One region of the Mesorhizobium sp. DxT genome, then DNA from elsewhere that is predicted to be linked to it. Evidence: predicted binding sites of a transcription regulator. Region 1 holds the regulator's gene; each other region holds the start of a gene.
The links. Region 1 encodes PhoB, which activates phosphate uptake and scavenging genes when phosphate is short. Its sites were predicted from a motif close to TGTCATNNANCTGTCAT; they were not measured.
Positions count from the first base shown of each region.

Region 2: a site for PhoB is predicted at 3,432-3,448, ahead of phnD (phosphate/phosphite/phosphonate ABC transporter substrate-binding protein). Genes of this name have one in related genera too.
Region 3: a site for PhoB is predicted at 2,254-2,270, ahead of ACVJNE_RS20125 (bifunctional 2',3'-cyclic-nucleotide 2'-phosphodiesterase/3'-nucleotidase). Genes of this name have one in related genera too.
Region 4: a site for PhoB is predicted at 2,113-2,129, ahead of ugpB (sn-glycerol-3-phosphate ABC transporter substrate-binding protein UgpB). Genes of this name have one in related genera too.

Region 1 covers NZ_JBZFLJ010000002.1:214,532-218,618, forward strand. Annotated here, with positions in the region: gene ACVJNE_RS05125 (CRTAC1 family protein) at 1-1,410, opposite strand, end outside; gene ACVJNE_RS05130 (vanadium-dependent haloperoxidase) at 1,407-2,717, opposite strand; gene phoB (phosphate regulon transcriptional regulator PhoB) at 2,818-3,507, opposite strand; gene phoU (phosphate signaling complex protein PhoU) at 3,526-4,087, opposite strand, start outside.
Region 2 covers NZ_JBZFLJ010000012.1:140,066-144,152, reverse strand. Annotated here, with positions in the region: gene phnE (phosphonate ABC transporter, permease protein PhnE) at 1-725, opposite strand, end outside; gene phnE (phosphonate ABC transporter, permease protein PhnE) at 725-1,534, opposite strand; gene phnC (phosphonate ABC transporter ATP-binding protein) at 1,531-2,352, opposite strand; gene phnD (phosphate/phosphite/phosphonate ABC transporter substrate-binding protein) at 2,435-3,382, opposite strand; gene ACVJNE_RS20790 (ArsR/SmtB family transcription factor) at 3,681-4,013, shown strand; gene ACVJNE_RS20785 (NAD(P)-binding domain-containing protein) at 4,064-4,087, shown strand, end outside.
Region 3 covers NZ_JBZFLJ010000011.1:203,791-207,877, reverse strand. Annotated here, with positions in the region: gene ACVJNE_RS20140 (DUF1203 domain-containing protein) at 1-344, shown strand, start outside; gene ald (alanine dehydrogenase) at 479-1,594, opposite strand; gene ACVJNE_RS20130 (Lrp/AsnC family transcriptional regulator) at 1,746-2,219, shown strand; gene ACVJNE_RS20125 (bifunctional 2',3'-cyclic-nucleotide 2'-phosphodiesterase/3'-nucleotidase) at 2,359-4,087, shown strand, end outside.
Region 4 covers NZ_JBZFLJ010000001.1:212,586-216,672, forward strand. Annotated here, with positions in the region: gene ugpA (sn-glycerol-3-phosphate ABC transporter permease UgpA) at 1-626, opposite strand, end outside; gene ugpB (sn-glycerol-3-phosphate ABC transporter substrate-binding protein UgpB) at 699-2,009, opposite strand; gene ACVJNE_RS00970 (glutathione S-transferase family protein) at 2,232-2,843, opposite strand; gene ACVJNE_RS00975 (EAL domain-containing protein) at 2,942-3,772, opposite strand; gene ACVJNE_RS00980 (EAL domain-containing protein) at 3,769-4,087, opposite strand, start outside.

The DNA.
Region 1 (4,087 bases):
AACCTCGCGCCGCAACACCGTGTCGCCGCAGCGAATCTCGATCCATGCGCCGAGAGCGTCGCGGTTGGGCGCATCCTGCTCCAGCCGGACCTGCACCCAGCGCCCGGTCTCGCCACCCGCATTGCGCCAGGTCTGAGCGGTGTGCCATCGGTTGACGACCACCAGATCGAGAAGCCCGTCGAGGTTGAAATCGGCCAACGCCGCGCCACGCCCAATCTTCGTGCTGGCAACGCCGGCGCGGTCGCCGGCTTCCTCGAACGTGCCGTCGGGCCGCTGCAGCAGGAGGTTGTTCGGGTCCTCTTCGGCAAAATCAGGCATCTTCGCGACATTGCCTTTCGCGACGAAGAGGTCCGCAAGGCCGTCATTGTTGACGTCCTCGAACTGCGCGTGCCACGCCGTGCTCGGCCGCAGATTGTCACCGATATAGGGGCGGTGGGCCGTCACGCCCTTGGCGAAGGCGGTGTCGGCATAAGTGGGCCGCGGTGACCGACCTTCGCCACTGGCAAGCGTCTGCAGCTTGTTGTCAGCCATGCTGGTGAGGAAATATTCAGGGTAGCCGTCGGCATCGAGATCGTAGGACGCGATACCCATGCCCCAGATGCGCAACCGCTCCCAGCCTTCCTCCGCCGTATAGAGCGATGGCGTGGCGCCCTGCTCGATGCGCCAGAGCTGTTCCTGGCCGCCCTTGTAATATTCGCGATCGTTGGAGACGCGCAGCGACGGTGTGCCCGACCGGTTCCAGTCCGTGAAGAGCATGGAAAGCGCGCAGTAGCTAGGCTTCAGCGCAAACGGCGTGTCGAACCGATCCGCGCCGGCGGCGGGACGGTGCAGCCAGTTGTCCGTGCAGGAGCCCCACGGAAAGCCTTCTTCCTTGCGATCGATGTAATTGCCGACCGCCAATGTCGGCCACGAAGCCCCGCGTTCCCAGGTCGCGGCGAAAGCGGTCGACCAAGCCTCGCCGCCGTCGAAGCCCCAGGTCTCGTTTGCACGCTCGAAACGACATCCGCCAAGCCCGCGCATCAATACGTTTTCACCGACACGCAAGACTGCGAGGTCGGTGATGCCGTCGCTGTCAATGTCGATCGGATAGGCGCCCGTCACGCCTTCAAGTTCGAGGCCGGCCTCGAAGCGCTCGAAACGCAGCGTTCCGCCCACGTCGCTGACATTGCGATAGAAATGGGCCGGCGCGGCGCCGCCGGCGACATAGAGATCGGCAAAACCGTCTCCGCTGCAATCGAATGCCGCGACACCGCCGCCGACCATGAATTCCCAGTTACCTTCGTAAACCGCGTCGACACCGACAGTCGCCGTCTCCTCGATGAAGCTCGGCACGGGCGGCCCGTCCGCGGCAAACACGGGTACGCAAATGCCGACCGAAAGAAAGAGCACTGAAACGACGTGGCGCATCATTCCGCTCCCCGCGTCACCAGCCCGTTGGTGTAGGCGCCGATACAGTAGCCCTGCTCAAGCCCGTTTTCGATGGCGGCTCGATAATGAATGCCGCCATAGAGCCGCGAGATCGCTGCCTCCTCGGCCGCCTCTCGGAAGCTTTCGAAATGCCGGGGCGGCAGTCCGTCGTCCACATGGGTTTCGTCTTCGAAGGCAAACGTCGCGCCGAACAGATCCTCCAGCACGATGGCCGCAGCGCCCGATTGTGTGCTGTGGCCGCTGGGATACTCGGGGAACGGCGGCGTGATGAGGTCGGGCTGCCACTTCGCGTCGATGTGCCGCCGGATATACGTCACCGGTCGCACGAGATCGTAGCGGTATTTGGCTTCCCAGCATCCGATGAAGGAATCGGCGAGAACGATGCCGAGCCGCGCGAGCACGTCGACGGTGCGCTCGGCATCCGCACCTTCCGCTTCGAGCAGTTGCAGCGCAATCGAAATCCAGTGGCCGGGCGGTGTCGGCGACAGCATCGGATCATCCGACCAGAACCGGGCGATCTCCCGCTGCTCCGGCGTCAGCCCCTTGGCCGCTTCGTAGACTTCCACGGCCTCGTTATGGAACGCGCTGCCTTGCTCCTCGCTGTAATCAGGCGGTGGCGGGACGCCGCATGTGGCGCCGTCGGGCATGGCGAACGTGCGGTTGGTGCCCCAGTTAGGCAGCAAAGGCGCCTGCTGCTGAGCGATGAGGCTGGTGGGAACCCAATGTTGTGGCCCCTTCGTCAGAACATAGTCGTGCGGAAAGCCCATGTTCTCCACGACAGCCCCACCATCGTCGGCGGACCATTCGATCACATGGCCGGCAATCACGCGCCCATACGCAAGGCTCCGCGCAAGAACGTCCGCGTCGGCGCCCTCCGAGACCAGAGCGTCGAGACGCTTCCCGATGGCATCCATCGCCCGCTGGCCCGTCGGCCCAGTATTGCTGAAGAAGTGACGCGTTGCGTTCGTGAGAGCGCTTTGCAACACGACCGCCTCGTCGTAGACGCCCTCAGACCGTGGAGGAAAGGCTTCGAGCCCGTTGAGCTGGCCCGCAAACGAGCGCGTCGACGGCCGCCCGCCGGCAAGCCCTTCCTGCGCGGCAACGCCCAGATATGCCAGGGACCGGCTGGCGACGGGCGGCGAATAGGTCGGCGTATGGCGCACCAGCTCGAGCGTGAGCCGGTACCAGGTCCGTGCAACCTCTACGGCCCTCTCGTCGAATTGCGCGCGGGCTGGGCCAACAAGACCCAGAACGGCCGCAACCAGCACGACATGGACAAGAAAACGCATCGCCGCTTACGGGCCCGGCCCGCTCCTCCCTCAGTCCGGTCAGGAAAGCATGGCGCACCTGCCGCCTGCAAGCGGAACCGGAGCGCAGGAGTATCGGCTGCTATGCCTCGCGGATCGCGTAGCCCGCGCCGCGTATGGTGCGGATCACGTCGGGCAGACGGCCATTGTTGACCGCCTTGCGCAACCGGCCGACATGTACGTCAACGGTGCGCTCGTCGATGTAGATCGTCTCGCCCCAGACATTGTCGAGCAATTGCCCGCGCGAGAAGACGCGGCCGGGATGCTGCATCATGAATTCGAGCAGACGGAACTCCGTCGGGCCGAGCCTGATTTCGGACTTGCCGCGATGCACGCGATGCGTCTCGCGGTCGAGCACGATGTCTCCGACCTTCAGCACCGATGAAAGCACCTCGGGCTTGGCGCGGCGCAGCAGCGCGCGGACCCGGGCGATGAATTCCGGCGTTGAGAACGGCTTGACCAGATAGTCGTCGGAACCGGTCGACAGGCCGCGCACCCGGTCCGTTTCCTCGCCGCGCGCGGTCAGCATGATGATCGGCAGGCGCTCGGTCTCCGGGCGCATCCGCAGCCGCCGGCACAGCTCGATGCCGGAAATGCCGGGCACCATCCAGTCGAGCACCAGCAGGTCGGGTGTGCTTTCCCGCAGCCTGATCTCCGCTTCATCGCCGCGGCCGATCACCTCGACCTGATAACCTTCGGCTTCCAGGTTGTATTTGAGAAGCACCCCCAACGGCTCCTCGTCCTCCACCACCATGATCTTGGGTGCAATCATCTATAGGTCTCTCTGCGGTCACTCGCTGTCCACTGTCACCGACGTCTCATCCAGCTTCGGCCTGTTCAGCGGCAATTGCTGGCCGGTCACGATATAATACGCGTTTTCCGCGATGTTGGTCACATGGTCGCCGATGCGTTCCAGGTTCTTGGCGCAGAACAGCAGATGCGTACAGGCGGTGATGTTGCGCGGGTCTTCCATCATGTAGGTGAGCAGCTCGCGGAAGACGGCCGTGTATTGCACGTCGATCTTCTCGTCGTCCTCGCGCAGGCTCACGAGGTTTTTTGAATCGCGCGCCTCGTAGGCCGAGATCACCGCGCCGACCTGATCCATCACCATCTGGGCCATCGTGTCGATGGAATGGGAAAGCCCGCGCGGCGCCGAGCCTTCGCCCACCGCGTTGACGCGCTTGGCGATGTTCTTGGCCAGATCGCCGATGCGTTCCAGGTCGGCCGCCATGCGGATCGCGCCGACGACCGATCGCAGATCCTGCGCCATCGGCTGGCGTTTGGCGATCAGCGTGATGGCGCGATCGTCCAATTCGCGCTGGCGCGCGTCCATCAACACGTCGTCCGAAATC
Region 2 (4,087 bases), on a different contig from region 1:
CAAGCGAGGCGTGCCAGCGAAGATTCGAGCTGGACGCCGATGCCACCGGCGCCGACCAGTCCGAGGATCGTCGATTCGCGAATATTGATGTCCCAGCGGAAAACCGAAATGCCGGCGAACGCAGGCAGCACCTGCGGCACGATCGCATAATCCATCACCTGCCACTGCGAGGCGCCCGTTGCCTCGACTGCCTCGACCTGACTCTCGTCGATCTCCTCGATCGCCTCATAGAGCAGCTTGGCTATGAATCCGATCGAGCGCAGCCCTATCGCCAGGATGCCGGCGAGCAAACCCGGACCGATGATGGCCACAAGCAGAAGTGCCCAGATCAGTGAGTTGATGGAACGCGACGCGACGATGATCAGCAGCGCGAGTGGTCGAATGAACGTGGTGCTTGGCGTGGTATTGCGCGCCGCGAGGAAAGCGACGGGGATGGCGAAGCAGATGCCCAGCAGTGTACCCAGCGTCGCGATGTTGAGCGTGTCCCAGATCGGTAGCCACAGGCGCTCCATATAGGCCCATCGCGGCGGCCAGGCGCGCGACAGAAGGTCTGCGGCCTGGCGCGGCGCATCCTCGACGAACATCCAGATCGTGTTCTTATTCATCACCTGCCAGGAGAAGACGAACAAGGCCACAAGCGCCAGCCAGCCGATCCACATGCTCCATTGCGCCGCGCTCGTGCGCCGACGCCAGATTGGTCCGGTGTTTGACGTTGAAACCGGCATCACTGCACCCATCTGCGAACGTAGCCCGATGAATATTCCGCGAGCATGACGATGACGATGATGAGGATGAGGATCGCGCCTGCGGTGTCATATTCATAGCGGTCCATCGCGGTGTTCAGCGTCGCGCCGATGCCACCGGCGCCGACGATACCGATGACCGCGCTCTCGCGAAAATTGATATCGAGCCTGTACAGCGACAGGCCGATCAGGCGCGGCATCACCTGCGGCTGGATGCCGTAGTTGATCACCTGCCACCAGCCCGCGCCGGTCGCCCGCACCGCCTCGGCCTGCGCCTCGTCGATGTCCTCGATGTCCTCGGCCAGCAGCTTGGACAGGAAGCCGATCGTGGCGAAGGAAAGGGTCAGGAAGCCGGCGAAGGGTCCGAAGCCGAACATCGCGACGAACAGGATTGCGATAATGATTTCCTGGAACGAGCGCGACACCGCGATAATGGCACGGCATACGGCGTAGACGGGCCGCGGCGCGACGTTGCGCGCCGCGCCTATGCCGATGGGGATCGATATCAGAACGCCGACAACCGTCGAGGTGACCGTCATCGTCAGGCTCTCTTCCATGCCGCGCCAGATGTCACGCGCGCGGCTGGAAAAGTCTGGAACCAGAAAACCCTGGATAAAGCGCAAGCCGCGGTCCAGACCGTCATAGACGCGCATCCAGTTGACATCGACCGTCGAGATCGCCGCGACCAGATAGGCGAGCGCGCCAAGATAGATGAGCCAGCGCAGCCAGTCGCGCTTAATGAAGAGAGGCGGCCGGCGCCATTTGCGGGAAGGTTGAGAAACGACGCTCATGCAAGGCCGGCCATGCGCTCTTCAAGGGCGTGCGCTTCTTCCGCCTCGTCCTCGTCGCGCTGCTGGCGCATCTGCGTCCAGTCCTCCTCGCCGTAGATCGAGGTCAGTGCGTCGTTGTCGAGCGAGGCGGGCGGCCCGTCGAACACGACCTCGCCGGCGCGCAGTCCGATGATGCGATCGACGAACATCTGCGCCAGCACGACGTCGTGTATGTTGATGATTGCGGGAAGGCCGCGCTCGCGGCAAATTTCGGCGATCAGCCGCATAATCTGGCGCGAAGTCTTCGGATCGAGAGACGCCGTCGGTTCGTCGATCAGCAGCAATTCGGGATCCTGTTCCAGCGCGCGGGCGATACCGACGCGCTGGCGTTGGCCACCCGACAACGCATCGGCGCGCTTGTCCGCGTGCTCGGTCAGGCCGACGCGCTCCAGCAGGGCGAAGGCCTTGTCGACATCGGTCTGCGGAAAACGACGCGAAAACGAACGCCAGAACGGAACGTATCCGAGCCGTCCGGACAGCACATTTTCCATCACCGTGAGCCGTTCGACCAGCGCGTATTCCTGGAAGATCATGCCTATGCGGCGGCGCACTCGCCGCAATTCGCCACGGCCGATCCTGGCGATGTCTCGGTCGCCCAGCATGATGCTGCCGGACGTTGGTTCGACCAGCCGGTTGACGCATCTTATGAGCGTCGACTTTCCAGCTCCGGAGGGTCCGATCAGGCCCACAACCTCGCCGGCGCCGACTGAAAACGTAACACCACGCAGGGCGCGGTCGCCGGCCTTGTATTGCTTGGCGAGGTTGTCGATGCGAAGCATGTGGCGGTTCTCCTGCCGTCCTTACACCAACACCTCGCGCGGCGGCGCCGCGCGAGGTGTTGGTGTCGGTGATCTTTTGCCGTCAGCCACAAGTGTATGAGACGCCATTTGCCTCGTCGATCTGGCGGATCACGCTCCAGTCCTCCTGGAAGGTAATGGGAATAAACTGCGCCTCACCCGACTTGGAAAACTCTTCCTCCAGCTTGGTGCCGGCCCAGTCGAAGGAGAAGAACGCCTCCTTGATCTTCTCCTGCAATTCGGGCGTGAGATTGTGGGCGACGCCGTAGCCTGTCGTTGGAAAGGTCTGCGACGTGTAGATGATCTTGAGCTGATCCTCGGTGACGACCTCGCGCTCGATCATGCGGGCCTTGACCGAGTTGGCGACCGCTGCCGCGTCGTAGTCCTTGTTGGCAACGCCTAGCACCGAATTATCATGCGCGCCCGAGAAGGCTGGCGTGTAGTCGGTCTCCGGCAGCATGTTGAACTCGGCCTTAAGCAGTGCCGAAGGGGCCTTGAAGCCTGAGTTCGAAGTCTCGGCCGTAAAGGCGAGCGTCTTGCCCTTGATGTCCTCGACCTTGTCGATGCCGGAATCGGGATAGGTGATGATCTCCATCTCGTAGCCGAAAGAGCCGTCGGCGGCCGCCATCATGGCGAAGGGACGGAATCCGGCACAGGCGACTGCGAGTGGGTTCGAACCGGTATTGAAGCCTGCGATATGCAGGCGACCGGCCCGCATCGCTTCGATTTGCGCGGCGTTCGACTGAACCGGGAAGAACTGAACCTGCTTTCCGGTCAGTTCGGTCATGTGGTCGAGGAATTCCTGCCAAACCTCGGCATAGACCGCCGGGTCCTCGACCGGCGTATAAGCGAAGATGAGTGTGTCAGGATCGACCTGATCTGCCGCGTCGGCCGGAATATCAGCGATCAGGTCGCCGTCAGCGTCCTGAAAACGACTGTCGAGCATGAACTCTGCCGATGCGGGCGCGCTGAGCATAGTGCCGAGCGCGAGGGCGATGATCATCCGTTTCATATCTGGCTCCCGTTCCTGATTTTGTTCCCTTGCCGGCTATCGCGGTTCGATTTCAGATTTGTGACGGTCTCGAATTCTCCCAGTCCGACCTGCGGCCCGAAAACGAACATTAGCCGGCGTGTCGCCAAATGCTATGCGCACTGCACAATCGTCCTGACTCGACAGATGTGGGTCACGAAACAGTCAACTACCTTGGAGACCGCGGGAGCGCGAGTTGGCGTCCACAACAAATGATTCTAATTTCGACGTTCATCGAAATTCAATTGACCGCAAGCTCCACCCTAGCTACGTTTGTCGCATGAGGATCGAACAGGCAGCCACGCAACTCGAAGCGCTCGGGAACGCCACCCGACTGAACATCTATCGCATCCTCGTGCGTGCGGGCGCTGAAGGACTGGCCGTTGGAAGCATCCAGGAGAAGCTGGGCATTCCAGCCTCCACCTTGTCACATCACTGCAAACGGCTGGTCGATACCGGACTGGTGAGCCAGGAGCGGCAGGCCACGACGCTCATCTGCCGCGCCCAGTATCCGGCGATGCAGGCACTGATTGGGTACCTCGCCGACGAATGCTGCGCGGACGGAAGCTGCCCGCCGGACCAAATACCACGGGTCACCACCGAGCAGGCATAGCGTTCCCTTTTTTTGGCCATTTAATTCGAATATTCGGGAAGGATCGAAACATGAACAAGATCACGAGAGAATTG
Region 3 (4,087 bases), on a different contig from region 1:
GCCTGCGCCATGTCGCGGCGGGTGAAGACTATCTGACATTTGCCTACAGGCCGTTTCCGACCCTGCAGCCCTATGCGGAGACGGGGCCAGTCTTTGTGCATGCCGCCGAATGCGAACGCGCGCCGGAAGGCGACGTGCTGTCGCCGATGTTCCGGGCAACGCCGGACTACATACTGCGCGGCTACAGTGCCGACGACCGCATCGTCTATGGCACCGGCGGCGTGGTGGCGACCCACAAGATCTGCGGCCGCGCGCACGAAATCTTCGAACGCGCGGATGTCGCGTATGTCCACATGCGATCGGCGCGGAACAACTGTTATCAGCTCAGGATCGAGCGGGCGTAGCCAAGAAAAAGGCCCGCCGGTGGTGCAGACCGGCGGGCCATCGTCTCCGCGCGGGAGGACTTGCGCGGAAACCCCGGTTGGCTTCAAGGCATGTCTTTATCCCGAAACCGGTTCCCACTTTCGGGAGACATGCTTCAGGCCGCGATGACGGCCCGCGGCTCGACCATTTCGTAGCCCAGCGCTTCGGCGACGGCCTGGTTGGTGATGCGGCCCTTGTGCACGTTGAGGCCGTTGCGCAGATGCGGATCGTCGACGATCGCTTTCAGGCCGCGATTGGCAAGCTGCAGGCCATAGTGGAGCGTCGCGTTGTTCAGCGCGTGCGCCGAGGTGACCGGCACGGCGCCCGGCATGTTGGCGACGCAATAATGGATGACGCCGTCGACCTCGTAGGTGGGCTCGGCATGGGTGGTTGCATGCGAGGTCTCGAAGCAACCGCCCTGATCGATCGCGACGTCGACCAGCACCGCGCCTTGTTTCATGCCCGAGAGCATTTCGCGCGAGACGAGTTTGGGTGCGGCTGCGCCCGGGATCAGCACCGCGCCCACGATCACGTCGGCGGAAAAGCACTCTTCCTCAAGCGCCTCGACGGTGGAATAGCGCGTGTGCACGCGGCCGTTGAAGATGTCGTCGAGCTGGCGCAGACGCGGGATCGAACGGTCGATGATGGTGACGTCGGCGCCGAGACCGGCGGCCATCTTCGCCGCATTCAGACCGACCACGCCGCCGCCGATGACCGTGACCTTGCCGGGCAGCACGCCCGGCACACCGCCCAGGAGAACGCCACGGCCGCCATTGGCCTTCTGCAACGCCGTCGCGCCGGCCTGGATCGCCAGCCGGCCGGCGACCTCCGACATCGGGGCGAGCAACGGCAGGCCGCCACGATCGTCGGTGACGGTCTCGTAGGCGATCGCGGTGACGCCGGACTCTACGAGGCCGCTGGTCTGTGCCGGATCGGGTGCGAGGTGGAGATAGGTGTAGAGGATCTGGCCTTCGCGGAGCTGCACCCATTCCGAGGGCTGCGGCTCCTTGACCTTCACGATCATGTCCGACTTGGCGAACACTTCCGCGGCCGTCTTCGCGATCTTCGCGCCGGCGGCCATGTAAGCGGCGTCATCGGCGCCGATACCGGCGCCCGCGCCGGTCTCGACGAGCACGTCGTGGCCATGGGTGACATATTCGCGGACCGAGCCGGGGGTGAGGCCGACGCGGTATTCGTGGTTCTTGATTTCCTTGGGGCAGCCGACGCGCATTGGCGCTCTTCCTCGCATTTGACGTTATGTTCCCTGAGGGAAATTGTTAACACGCCTGCCGTGGAACGTGTTTGCGAATAGGAGTGTTCGGGACCGTCGGTTTCGTATATTCTTGCGCAAAATGGAGTTCTCGCGGGAGGAGTCACGGTTTATGACCCGAGACAGGATCGATATCGCTATTCTTGAAGCTTTGCAGAAGGATGGCCGAATTTCCAATGCCGCGCTTGCGGAGGCTGTGGGGCTGTCGCAATCCGCCTGTTCGCGCCGGCTCGACAATCTGGAAAAGGAAGGCGTGATACGGGGCTATCACGCGCGCCTTTCCAACGCCGCACTCGGTCACCGGATGACGGCGATCGTGCATATCTCGCTGTCGGGGCAGTTCGAAAAGACGCTGGCCGATTTCGAGGCGGCGGTGAAACGCTGCCCGAACGTGCTGTCGTGCCACCTGATGTCGGGCGAATACGACTACATCCTACGTATCGCCGCGCGCGATCTCGAGGACTATGAGCGCATCCATAAGGAATGGCTGACGGCGATGCCGCACGTCACCAAGATCAACTCGTCATTCGCGCTGCGCGAGGTGATCGACCGCACCCATGTCGGCATGAAGCCGGATATGGCGTGAGGCGTGGGTTGGATGGGGCAATGAGCCGGCAAAATTTCATCGGCGCGTCACGCGAAGCTGCTGGACTCATTGTTCCGACGGCGCGACACTCGTTGCGCCCCTTCACGTCCAAGAGCAAATATCCAGACGGAGAACGACAATGTTCGCGACGATACCTGCCATTTCCCGCCGCACTTTCCTGGCCGGTTCCGCAGCCGCGGGCGCGGTCGTGATGCTGCACCCGTTCTCGGCGCGGGCGCAGGCCAACCAGGCGCATCTGCGGATCATGGAAACGACGGACCTGCACGTCCACGTCTTCCCCTACGACTATTATGGCGACCGGCCCAACGACACGATGGGCCTTGCGCGCACGGCCTCGATCATCGAGGCGATCCGCGCCGAGGCGACCAACGCGATGCTGGTCGACAATGGCGACTTCCTGCAGGGCAACCCGATGGGCGACTACATCGCCTATGAGCGGGGCATGAAGGCGGGAGACATCCATCCTATCATCGCCGGCATGAACGTGCTCGGTTACGACGCCTCGACGCTGGGCAACCACGAGTTCAACTACGGGCTCGACTTCATGATGAACACGATCGCGGGCGCCAACTTTCCCGTGGTCTGCGCCAACGTCACCAAGGGGCAGCTTGCCGGCAACGCGCGCGAGGACGAGCTTTTCCTCAAGCCTTATCTGATCCTCGACAAGACGGTGACCGACGGCGCGGGGCAATCGCATCCCGTGCGGGTCGGCCTGATCGGCTTCGTGCCGCCGCAGATCATGAACTGGGATTCGCGCCACCTCGTCGGCAAGGCGGCGACCCGTGACATCGTCAAGGCCGCGGAGGCCTGGGTGCCGCAGATGAGGGAGGAGGGCGCCGACATCATCATCGCGCTCTCGCACTCCGGCATGGGGCCGATGGGTTACGAGGAGAACCTCGAGAACGCATCGATCCAGCTCGCCGGCATCGACGGGATCGACGCGCTGGTGACCGGCCACAGCCATCTTGCGTTCCCCGGGCCGCAGTTCGACGGCGTGGAAGGCGTCGACAACGCGGCCGGTACGATCGGCGGCAAACCGGGCGTGATGGGCGGCTTCTGGGGCTCGCATCTCGGCCTGCTCGACCTACTGCTGGAGCGCGACGGCAATAGCTGGCGGGTGGTGAGTTCGACCAGCGAGGCGCGGCCGATCTCGGAGCGCGTCGACGGCAAGACGAAGGCGCTGGTGGAAAGCGTGGCGGCGGTGGAAGACGCGGTGCGCGCCGACCACGAGGCGACGCTGGCTTACGTGCGCGCGCCGGTCGGCAAGACGGATGCGCACCTGCATTCGTATTTTGCGCTGGTCGCCGACGACCCGTCGGTGCAGATCGTGAGCCAGGCGCAGGTCTGGTACATCACCGACATGCTGAAGGACACGGAATATGCCGAGCTTCCGGTGCTTTCGGCTGCCGCTCCCTTCAAGGCCGGCGGGCGCGGCGGGCCTGATTATTACACCGACGTTCCGCCGGGAGACGTGGCGATCCGCAACGTGGCCGACCTCTATCTCTATCCCAACACGGTGCAGGCGGTGGTGATTACCGGTGCGCAGGTGAAGGAGTGGCTGGAAATGTCAGCCGGCATCTTCAACCAGGTCGAGGCGGGCGGCACCGACCAGCCCCTCATCAACCCCGACTTCCCGTCCTACAATTTCGACGTGATCGACGGCGTTACCTACCGCATCGACCTTTCGCAGCCGGCGAAATACACCTCCAAGGGCGAGCTGCAGAACGCCGATTCGAGCCGTATCGTGGACTTGCAGTTCGACGGCGCGCCGATCGATGCGGAGGCGCGTTTCGTTGTGGCCTCCAACAACTACCGCGCCGGCGGTGGCGGCAACTTTCCCGAGATCG
Region 4 (4,087 bases), on a different contig from region 1:
AGCGGGAAGATGATCGTCCAGAAGCGCTTGGTCTCGCCGGCGCCGTCGATCGCGGCAGCCTCAATGAGCGTCTTCGGGATCGCCTGCAGTCCGGCGACAAAGAACAGGAAATTGTAGGAAATCTGCTTCCAGGCGGCAGCGGCGATCACCAGCACCATTGCCTGATCACCGCGCAGCAACGGATCCCACTGGTAGCCGGACGAGCGCAGCATGTAGGCGAAGGTGCCCATTGCCGGATTGAACATGAACAGCCACACCATGCCCGCAATCGCCGGCGCGATGGCATAAGGCCAGATCAGCATGGTGCGATAGATGCCCCTGCCCCGGATGATCTTGTCAGCCATCACCGCGAGCAGCAGCGCAATCGACATCGCCACGAAAGCGACTGCTATCGAGAACACAGCCGTGTTCTGCAGCGCGTTGATGTAGTTCGGCTCCGCCAGCACGCGGCGGAAATTGGCCAGTCCCACGAAGGTGCTGCGCAGCCCGAACGGGTCCTCCCGCAAGACCGACTGGTAGAGCGCCTGGCTGGCCGGCCAGTAGAAGAAGATGCCCACGATCACGAGCTGCGGCGCGATCAGCAGATAGGGCAGGATCTTGTTGGGAAAGGTGACGCGCGGGGACAAGAAGCCTCCTCCACGGTGAAAGGGCCGCCCGCGCGAATGTCGCGCGGGCGGCCGGGATGAGAGACGGGACTGCTAGTTGCCGATCGCCTGCTGGATCGCAGCGTTGCCGCGTTCCACCGCGTTGTCGAGCGCCTGCTGCGCGGTCTGCTCGCCGGCAAGCATCTTCTCGAACTCCTCGTTCTCGATGTCGCGCACCTGCGGCAGGTTCACGAGGCGGACGCCGCGCGAGTTCTCGGTCGGTGCCTTGCCCATCATCTGCGTGATCGGGATCTCGCGGCCCGGGTTCTCGTCATAGAAGCCGGAGGCCTTGGTCGCCTCGTAGGCTGCCAGCGTCACCGGCAGATAGCCGGACACCTGGTGGAGACGCTCCTGGATCTCGGTCTGCGACAGGAAATTGAAGAAGGCCGCGACGCCCTCATACTCCGCGTCCTCGTGGCCGCCGAACACCCAGAGGCTCGCGCCGCCGGGGATCGTGTTCTGCGGTGCGCCTTCTGCTTCCGGATAGTAGGGAAGCTGGCCGAGGCCGTAGTTGAGGCCGGACTTCAGCACGTCGCCGAGACCACCCGAAGACTCCGTCAGGATCGCGCACTCACCCGACAGGAAGAGCTGCTTGGCCTCGGAGGTGCGGCCGCCGTAGCGGAACGTGTCGTCCTTAGCGAGATCGGCGAGGTTCTGGAAGTGGGTGACGAAGAGGCCTTCGTTGATCTTCAGCTCAACATCGGTGCCGGCAAGACCGTTCTCCTGCGTGCCGTACTGCAGATTGTTCCAGGCAGCGAAGTTCTCGAGCCCGATCCAGGTGAGCCAGGTCGAGGTCAGGCCACACGATGCCGCACCCGATTCCTTGATCTTCTTGGCGGCTTCGAACACTTCCGGCCAGGTCTTGGGCGGGTTTTCGGTGTCGAGGCCGGCCTTCTCGAAAATGTCCTTGTTGTAATAGAGGATCGGCGAGGAGGAGTTGTAAGGGAACGACAGCATCGTGCCGTCGGGCTTGGAATAATAGGCGACGATTCCCGGCAGGTACTCGTCCTTGTTGAACGCTCCGCCGCCCATGGAAAGCACTTCGGCCACCGGCTTCACCGCGCCTTCGGCGGCCATCATCACGCCGGTGCCGACGTCGAAGACCTGAATGATGTGCGGCGACTGGTTCGCACGGAATGCGGCAATGCCGGCATTCAGTGTCTCGGGATAGGTGCCCTTGAACACCGGAACGACCTTGTAGTCGCTCTGGCTCTCGTTGAACTCCTTCGAGAGCGTTTCCACGACCTCGTTGTTGGCGCCGGTCATCGCGTGCCACCACTGGATTTCGGTGACGGCGAAGGCCGCGGATGTGGACAGAACGGTGAATGTCGCGGCGAGTCCGGCCGCAAAGCCCTGGGTCTTCATGTTACGCTCCCTTTAATTCGTTGGCGAAAGATCCGGGATACCAGGCGCAACCCAAGGCTGCGCGGCCGGTAGCCGGCTCCGCAATCGGGAGTATTGTCGCTCTATGACGGCTCGGCAACAGTTTTGTTTCACTTTCATGAAATTTCGCGGCGAACATTCCACAGCGAAACGCGAGCGAAACGAAAATCAGGCGAAAGTGCGCGCTTAAACCGCGCGCAAATTCTAGGGCAGCCAGTCGATCGGCACGTGGCCTTCGTCGGCGCGCACCCGGTCAAGCCAGGCCACGACGTTCGCAAAGCGCGCCATCTCGTAGCCGGCGTAGTCCGCGTCCTGCGTATAGGCGAACAGCGCGATGTCGGCGATGCTGAGCGCCTGCCCCGCGACGAACGGCGTATGCGCGAGCTGGTCCTCCATGACGGCGAGCGCGGCGTGCCCACCCTGCAGCAACTGCTCCATGCGTTCGGGCGTCGCCTGGCTTGCCCGCTCCGGATATTTCCTCAGCGCCCGGCGAACCGCGATGAACGGTTCGTGGCTGTATTGCTCGAAGAACAGCCACTGATAGACCAGCGCGCGTTCGTATGCGTCGTCAGGCAGGAAGCGCGTCCCTTCGGCGAAGTGGAGAAGCATCGCATTCGATTCGGCCAGAAGCCGGCCATCCTCGAACTCCAGCAGCGGCACCTTGCCGTTGGGGTTCTTCGCCAGATAGCCGGGACGCCGGGTCTCGCCGGTGATCGAGTTGACCTCGACGTGCCGGAACGGGCGTCCGAGCTTGGCCAGCAGCAGGCGCGGCTTGTAGCAATTGCCGCTGTCGTGCATTCCGTAGAGTGTGAGCATGGCTGTTCCCTGTGTTCGCGATCGCGGCACTATCCGCGATCGCCGTCACAGGCGCCAATGACAAGAATTGCTCTTCCCTTCAGCCGCGTTGATGCGTCTCAGCGTCGTCCGCCGAACAGAGGGATCACCTTGGCTTCGCCGGCAAACATCTCCGAGAATTCGATCTCGGCGGCATCCGATGCCGTACCGGCCAGTTGCGGAGCGGAAAGCAGAAATCCCTGATAGAGATCCGCACCGGCGTCGAGCGCAGCCGAAAGCTGCCGCCTCGTCTCGATACCTTCGATCAACACCTGCGCGCCGTCGGCCTGAAACCCCTCGACTAGCCGCGGCAGCAGCCGCGAAGCGCCTTCGCTTTCCGCCACTCGCCGAAACCAGAGCCCGTCGATACGCACGAGGTCCGGCGCAACCGTACGGATAAGATCCAGCGGTGGCGGTTCGCCGGCGATGCCGCCAAGCGCGATACGCAGGCCGTGCCCTCGCAGCGTCCGGACAATATCAGGTATGGTCTCGAAATCGAACGCGGCAAGGTTGCGGAAAGTGCTGGTCATGCGATCGACCGGTAGTTCCACACGGTCCAACAGCTTGGCGATGTCCTCGGCAAATCCCCGCGACGAGCCAACCCCGATTATGCAGTCCAGGCCCTGCAGATCGAAATGTCGGTAGTTGCCGAGATGCAGCGCAGCCGCAAGACGCTCGGCGAAGGCGCGCTCTCCGGCCGGCAGAGAGGCGAGATAGGGCCTCGGCGGCATTGGAGTGCCGTCTCTGAAAGGCCGTAGGAAACCTTCGGCATGCGCAGCGACAAGACCACCTGCCTTGCGCCGATAGACCGGCTGAAATGCACTGCGCAGGATGAAATCGCCGAGACGCGCGGTCTCGATCCCTATTTCGTCAGCGGAAATCGCATCGTCAGGTACCCGCTGCGGTCTCATGAAGACTTGCGCCGTCCGAAGGTTGGGTGGGGATGTCTGGTGAAAGCTGCCGGAGCTGCTCCAGCAGATGATGTCGCGCCGGCGCTCGCACTGGCGCCGAAGCTGCCGGGCACCACTTCCGGCCGCGCAAGAAGGAAGCCCTGCACCATATGCGCGCCGGCGGCTTCCGCTGCCTCGAGTTGCCAGTTCTCTTCAATGCCCTCGAAGATAACGGTGATCCCCTTGGACACAAACTCTTCGACCATGACGGACAGCAGGGCGAAGCCCGGCTTGGTTTCCATCAGCCGCGAAATCCAGCGCGCGTCGAATTTGACG